2 linked regions of the Blastopirellula marina genome follow. The protein of the gene in region 1 interacts with the protein of each later gene in a pairwise test. Links are inferred from orthologs where the notes say so. Each region holds a gene or a part of one and is shown in the gene's direction. Other genes may lie near its edges. The genes, in order: C5Y96_RS12075 and gyrA.

What was found.
Region 2: the proteins of C5Y96_RS12075 (region 1) and gyrA interact in binary tests that used the Escherichia coli proteins (3 or more experiments, as listed by UniProt). The link is inferred for Blastopirellula marina from one-to-one orthologs.

What each region holds. Positions count from the first base shown.
Region 1 is NZ_PUIA01000037.1:64,962-68,409, reverse strand. Bases 202-3,329 are described here. They hold C5Y96_RS12075 (DNA gyrase subunit B), read left to right. Parts: upstream 202-544; coding sequence 545-3,115; downstream 3,116-3,329. Other genes in these bases: C5Y96_RS12070 (hypothetical protein), read left to right, coding at 3,227-3,329; C5Y96_RS12080 (DUF721 domain-containing protein), read left to right, coding at 202-349. In the rest of the region: more of C5Y96_RS12080, read left to right, coding at 35-201; more of C5Y96_RS12070, read left to right, coding at 3,330-3,448. UniProt on the Escherichia coli protein: DNA gyrase negatively supercoils closed circular double-stranded DNA in an ATP-dependent manner to maintain chromosomes in an underwound state.
Region 2 is NZ_PUIA01000017.1:359,890-363,516, reverse strand. Bases 218-3,524 are described here. They hold gyrA (DNA gyrase subunit A), read left to right. Parts: upstream 218-600; coding sequence 601-3,324; downstream 3,325-3,524. Other genes in these bases: gmd (GDP-mannose 4,6-dehydratase), read left to right, coding at 3,331-3,524. Also shown: C5Y96_RS07420 (hypothetical protein), read left to right, coding at 1-192; more of gmd, read left to right, coding at 3,525-3,627. UniProt on the Escherichia coli protein: A type II topoisomerase that negatively supercoils closed circular double-stranded (ds) DNA in an ATP-dependent manner to maintain chromosomes in an underwound state.

The sequences.
Region 1 (3,448 bases):
CTGGCCCGCGAAAGAGATAAACGGAATTACCAACATGAGCCAGCGTCAGCCAGGCAAGTTGCAATCGATCAAAGGAACCTTGGCCCAGTTGATGGTCCAAAAGGGTTATGCCCAGGTTCAGACGGCCGATGCCACACAAAAGGCCTGGGATGTCGCTGCCGGCGAGCGACTGGCCGAACATAGTGTGGCTGGCAATGTACAGCGTGGCACTTTGTTAGTCATGGTCGCCAATTCGACGATCAGCCAGATGATTAGTTTCCAGAAGCCCAAGATCCTTAAGTCGCTGCAAGAGCAACTGCCGGATCACGGGATCACCGATTTGAAAATCAAAGTGGGACGGATTGACTAAGATCCCACTGGTTCCCTCGCCCCCGAGGGGAGAGAGTTAGGTTGAGGGGCTTTTGAGTGTGCGATGTCACTTCGCCCAGCAACTGCTCTATGACCCAAGCTAACCAATAATAATTCACCTCGTTAACCGAAACAGTTAACCCCTAACCCTCCCCCTCAAGGGAAAGGGGACCGGAAAGAGAAACGAAAAGCGAATATGACCGAACCGAACGAACCTCAAGATCAACCGACTGGGGACATCGAAAACAAGGAAGCCGCACAGCAGGCCCAACAGGCCAAGGCCAAATCGGAATACGGTGCGAGCGATCTCGAGCACCTTTCTGACTTGGAACACGTCCGCGAACGTCCGAGTATGTACATCGGCGACCGTTCTACGCGTGGTTTCCATCATCTGGTGTACGAAGTGGTCGATAACTCGATCGACGAAGCGATGGCTGAGTTCGCTTCCAGTGTGATCGTGACCGTTCACAACGATAACTCGGTCACGGTGGAAGACGACGGCCGTGGTATTCCGGTCGATCGCCACCCGCAGCTTTCCGAACAAGTCGGCCGCGACGTCTCGACCCTGGAAGGGGTGATGACCGTTCTGAAGTTCGGCGGCAAGTTCAGCAAAGGGGCCTACCAAACCTCAGGCGGTCTGCACGGCGTGGGTGTGACCGTGGTGAACTTCCTGTCCGAGTGGTGTGAAGTCGAAGTCTATCGCGATGGTTTCGTCTGGCAGCAGGAATACGAACGGGGCGTTCCCCAAGGTCCGGTTCAAAAGGGTCAGGCAACCAAGAAGCGTGGCACCAAGACCACCTTCAAGCCTGACAGCCAGATCTTCAACGTCAGCAAGTTCAATCACGACACGCTGGCAAAGCGTCTGCAGGAACTCGCTTTCTTGAACAAAGGCGTGAAGATCATCTTCATCGATGACCGCACCCAAGAGAGAGACGAATTCATCTACGAAAAGGGGATCATCGAGTACGTCGAGCACCTCAACCGTGCCACCAACGCGCTACATCCAGACGTGATCTTCCTAAGTGGTGTTACCGAAGGGGTCGGTTACGAAATCGCTTTGCAGTACAGCGAAGAGTACACCGAAAACCTCCATTCCTACGTGAACAATATCAACACGCACGAAGGGGGTACGCACGTCTCGGGTTTCAAGACAGCCCTCACGCGTACGCTGAATAACTACGCCAAGAAGGAAAGCATGATCAAGGATCTCGCGCTTTCCGGCGACGACTTCCGCGAAGGTTTGACGGCGATCATCAGTACCCGCGTGCCAGAACCGCAGTTCGAAGGGCAGACCAAGACCAAGCTGGGTAACAGCGAAGTCGAAAGCTACATCAACTCGGCGTTCGGCGAGTTCATGACCAAGTACCTGGAAGAGAATCCCAAGGTCGCCAAGATCATCATCCGCAAGGCTTTGCTCGCCGGTCAGGCCCGCGAAGCGGCTCGTAAAGCTCGCGATCTACTGCGTAACCGCAAGGATGCCCTCAGCGGTGGCGGCTTGCCCGGCAAGCTGCGCGACTGCATCAGCAAAGAGATGGAGAAGTGCGAACTGTACCTGGTGGAAGGTGACTCGGCCGGTGGTTCGGCCGAAGGGGGACGCCTGCGAGATTTTCAGGCTATCTTGCCGCTGCGAGGTAAGATCATCAACACCTACAAGGCCCGAGAAGACAAAGTGCTGGCCAACGAAGAAGTTCGCAGCATGATCCAGGCCATTGGCGTGGGTATCGGGCAGGACCAGGACATCAACAAGCGTCGGTACAACAAGGTCGTGATCATGACCGATGCCGACGTCGACGGTTCGCACATTCGTACGTTGCTGTTGTCGTTTTTCTATCGCCAGATGAACGAACTGGTTGCCGGCGGGCACGTCTACGTCGCCCAGCCGCCACTGTTCCGCGTGGTGAATAAGAAGAACGTCTGGTACGTTCAGACCGAAGAAGAGATGAAGAACCAGTTGCTGGACAACGGTCTGGCGGATTGTGCTTTCGTCGACGAGAACGGAGACGTCATCGAAGGCGAGAACATGGAAAAGCTCTGTCGGGCACTCGCTCCGCTGGAAGAAGCGATCGTCGCTTTGGAACGCCGCGGCATTGGCCTCAAGATTCATGCCGTACGTCAGGACCCAGTCAGCCAGAAGTTGCCGGTCTTCCACCTGGTGATGGGTCGCGAAGAACATTGGTTCGCCACCAAGAAGGAACTCGATACGTACCTCACCGAACGCGGACTCGATGCCGAGCCAGACACCCAGATTCCTGATGAAGGGGAAGTAGTCGACGGCCAGGTTATCGATGAAGAAGCTTCTTCCAATGGTCAACCGAAGGAAGAAGAGTCCGCAATCGATGCCCCGCACATTGCTGAACTGCATGAAGTGCGAACGATCAACATCAAGCTGGGCGAGATCGCTGATCTCGGCTTCGATATCCAGTCGCTGATCCCGCAGGAACGTACCGGCAGCACCGAATCGCGTTATAAGCTGCGTCGCGGTGAAACGGAAACAGGCCTCGAAGACTTGCGTGGTCTTTTGACGGCTGTTCGTTCGGCCGGTGAACGTGGCCTGCAGGTAACTCGCTTTAAAGGTCTGGGTGAAATGAACGCGGAAGAACTTCGCGAAACGACCCTCGATCCGCAAAACCGAACGCTGATGCAGGTCACCATGAGCGACGCTTCCGCCGCCGACGATATGTTCCGTATCTTGATGGGGGACAAGGTTGAACCTCGCCGCGAGTTCATCGAGAAGCACGCGTTGGAAGTACGCAACCTGGACGTCTAATCGAATCGATTTGACACCGCTCGACGGGAAAGAAATGATAAGTGAGCCGATACGATCGGCTCCCTTTATTTGTGCCCTGAAGTGATTCCTAACTCAGTTGAGAAACCTCTAATGAACCGCATTGTGTTGTCGGTGATGGGCTTATTGTTGCTGACCTCAGCCATCGCTAAGGCAGAGGATGAACCGGTGTTGAGTTTCACCCCGGCCGAGCTTTACAAGCAAATCCGCGACCTGGGCTACCAGGAGATGAAAGAAGCCACCGAAGGGAAATGGATTGAAGTCACCGGCAACGTCATCTACTACGCCCACGATACGAGTCTTAAACGAATCACC
Region 2 (3,627 bases), on another replicon or contig:
ATTTACGACACCGCCGGATATGGTGAGAGCATGAAAGATCGATTCTTTTCGGCGCTTCAAAAGGAGATGCTCAACGTAAAAACTCCCCAAGAGCAGGCCAGGCTCGAAGTCTGGTTGAACTATTTGAAAGACCCATCAACGCTGCCCGACAAATACACAATGTTCCTTGAATCCTATCGAGGGCCGTTCTGACTTTGCTAGGTTTTTACTGTTGGCGGTGCCAGGTTTGCCGTTGCTTTTTGGGGTATCTTCGCTATGTCAAATCTGGTTAAAAATTACGCCTCGTAAACCTCTGTCCTACAACCACTTAGCGCTTCGCCTAATTGGCTTTCCCCTAGTAGTTTTGCGCCCTCAAGTTTGGTACATTACGGTGTGCAATTTGAAAGGCTTTTAACGACTGGGGAAACGTGGTTTTTCTCGGTGTTTTTGCCTCTTTTCAGCACTGCTGGCAACCTCGCAGATTGACGGTCGCGCCGGGCACTTTTTCCCGCCGCGCAGGATAACCTCCGAAAGGACGCTCACTTGGCAACGGACGGTAACAACCCCAACGGTAATGGTAGTGATGGCGGGTCGACGGAAGACCCCACAAAACTGTTCACAATGTCGATTGAGGACGAGCTCAAGGAGAGCTACCTCACCTACGCGATGAGCGTGATCGTCAGCCGCGCCTTGCCCGATGTTCGCGATGGGCTGAAGCCTTCGCAGCGGCGCATTCTGGTGGCCATGAACGACCTGAACCTCACGCCGGGGGCATCGCGGGTCAAATGTGCCAAGATCAGCGGTGACACCTCGGGTAACTATCACCCGCACGGTGAAGCGGTGATCTATCCGACCCTGGTCCGCATGGCCCAGGAATGGAACATGCGGTACGTGCTGGTCGACAAGCAGGGGAACTTCGGATCGATTGCCGGTCTCCCCCCGGCGGCTATGCGATACACCGAAGCCCGCATGTCCAGCTTCGCCCAGTTGATGTTGGAAGACCTGAAGCTCGACACGGTCGACTACGTGCCGACCTACGACGAGCGCAACTCCGAACCGTCCGTGTTGCCGAGCAAGTTCCCCAACTTGCTGGTCAACGGCGGGAACGGCATCGCGGTGGGTATGGCGACTTCCATCCCGCCGAACAACCTGCGCGAGATCTGCCAAGCCGTCATTCATCTGATCGACGATCCCGGCACTACCATCGACGAAGTCCTCAACATCGTCCAGGGGCCTGACTTCCCGACCGGGGGCATCATTTGTGGCCGGGCCGCGATCCGCCAGGGCTACAAGACCGGCCGCAGCACGGTCGTCGTCCGTTCGCACACCACGATCGAACATGCCAAAAGCGGTGCGAAGATCATCATCCACGACATCCCTTACCAGCAGACCCGCGACCGCGTCGAAGAGAAGATCGCCTCGCTGGTCAATGAAGGACGCATCCAGGGAATTCGCGCGGTCGCCAACCACTCCGATCTCAAGGAGCCGGTGCGGATTGTCATCGAACTGAAGCGTGACGCCGATCCCGATATCGTGCTGAATCAGCTCTACCAGTTCTCACCGATCCAGGATTCGTTCTCGATCATCTTGCTGGCATTGGTCGACGGCAAGCCGCGAACGATGTCGATCAAGGAAATGCTGGAAGAGTTCATTCGCCACCGCGTCACGGTCATTCGCCGTCGTACGCAGTTCCTCTTGGCCAAGGCTCGTCAACGCAAGCACACCATCGAAGGTTTGCTGCTGGCACTGGCCGACATCGACGAAATCATCCGCATCATTCGTTCGTCCCGCACCCAAGCCGAAGCGAAGCAGCGCCTGATGGGGGTCGAATGCCCGGCCTCGATGATGGCCCGCGCTCTCGGCGAGCAAGGTTTCGCTCAGTTCCAGCTGGAGCGGGGTGAATCGGACGTCTACTTCCTGACCTCGGTGCAGACCGACGCGATCCTGCGTATGACGCTGGGTCAGTTGGTGAACCTGGAACAGGAAAAGCTTTCCGGCGAACATGCCAAGCTGCTGGAAGAGATTGCCGAGTATCTGCGTATCTTGTCGGACGAAGCCAACATTCTGGCGATCATCCGCGAGCAGATGGAAGAGATCGACCGCCGCTTTGGGGACGATCGTCGCACCGAGATCTCGCACGAAGAGATCGGCAACATCGACCTGGAAGACCTCATCGAAGAAGAAACGATGGTGGTCTCGATCAGCACCAAGGGGTACATCAAGCGAACCCCGGCCAGCATCTACAAGGCCCAGCGCCGTGGTGGTAAGGGGATCAAGGGGGCCAAGAGCGAAGAGGAAGATCCAATTCGCCACCTGTTTGTCGCCTCGACCCACGCGTACGTTCTCTTCTTCACCACGAAGGGGAAAGTGCTGTGGCAAAAGGTATACGACCTGCCGAACCTCAGCCGCGAAAGCCGTGGTCGCGCGGTGGTCAACCTGCTTCAACTGGAAGAAGGAGAGCACATTGCCGACTGCCGAGCCGTGCGTGACTTCGACCTGCCAGACCACTGCCTGGTGATGGCGACCCGCAAGGGCCTGGTGAAGAAGACCTTGCTCGAAGCGTACAGCCGTCCCAAGAAGAACGGCATCATCGCGATCAAGCTGAAGGAAGACGACGAACTGGTCGATGTCGCGATCACCAAGCCTGGCGACGAACTCGTGCTTTCCACCGAGAAGGGGATGGCCATTCGTTTCCGCGAGAGCGATGCCCGTGCGATGGGCCGCAACTCGAGCGGTGTGAAGGGGATTAACCTCACCAAAGGAGACAGCCTGGTGGGGATGGTCGTGGCCGATCCGGATGCTCAGTTGCTGACCGTGTGTGAACATGGTTACGGCAAGCGAACCAACTTCGGTCCTGGCCTGGCCATTGAGGACGAAGGGGACGAGAACGAAACAGAGGATAGCGGAACCGAAGATAGCGGCTCGGAAGAAGAGTCGACCTCGGGCAGCGCTCGTTATCGCACGCAGAAGCGTGGTGGTAAGGGGCTGCGAGACATCAAGACCACCGCGCGCAACGGTAAGGTCGTCGCGGTCGCTCGCGTCGACGATTCCGACGAAGTGCTGATGATGACTGCCCGTGGCAAGATCCAGCGTATTTCCGCCGCCGAAATCAGCATGGTCGGCCGTAACACGCAAGGCGTCCGCATCATGTCGATGGACGAAGGGGATAGCCTGGCCGCCGTGGTCCGTGTTCCTAAGGAAGACGGCGACGACGAATTGGATGAAACCGCAGCACCGGCAACACCGGCCGCACCTCAGGTAAGTGAGCAGCCCGCCGCAGAAGAATCGACCGACGAAGGCTCTGCTTCTGAAGAGAGTGCTTCCGAAGAGAGTGGCGAGGAGTAGTTCCACATGCGAGTGGCACTGATTACCGGGATCACCGGGCAAGATGGCGCGTACCTGGCCAAGTTTCTCTTGGCCAAGGGGTACGCAGTCCATGGCATGGTGCGTCGTGGTAGCACGCTACCTTTTGAGCGGATCGCTGATCTGACCGATAAGATCGAACTGCATCAAGGGGACTTGCTCGACCAAATGGCCCTCAATCGGCTAATCGAAACCGTTCAGCCGTCGGAGGTCTATAACCTGGCCGCGCAAAGTTTCGTGCCGACTAGCTTCGACCAGCCAATCCTGACCGGCGAAGTCACGGCC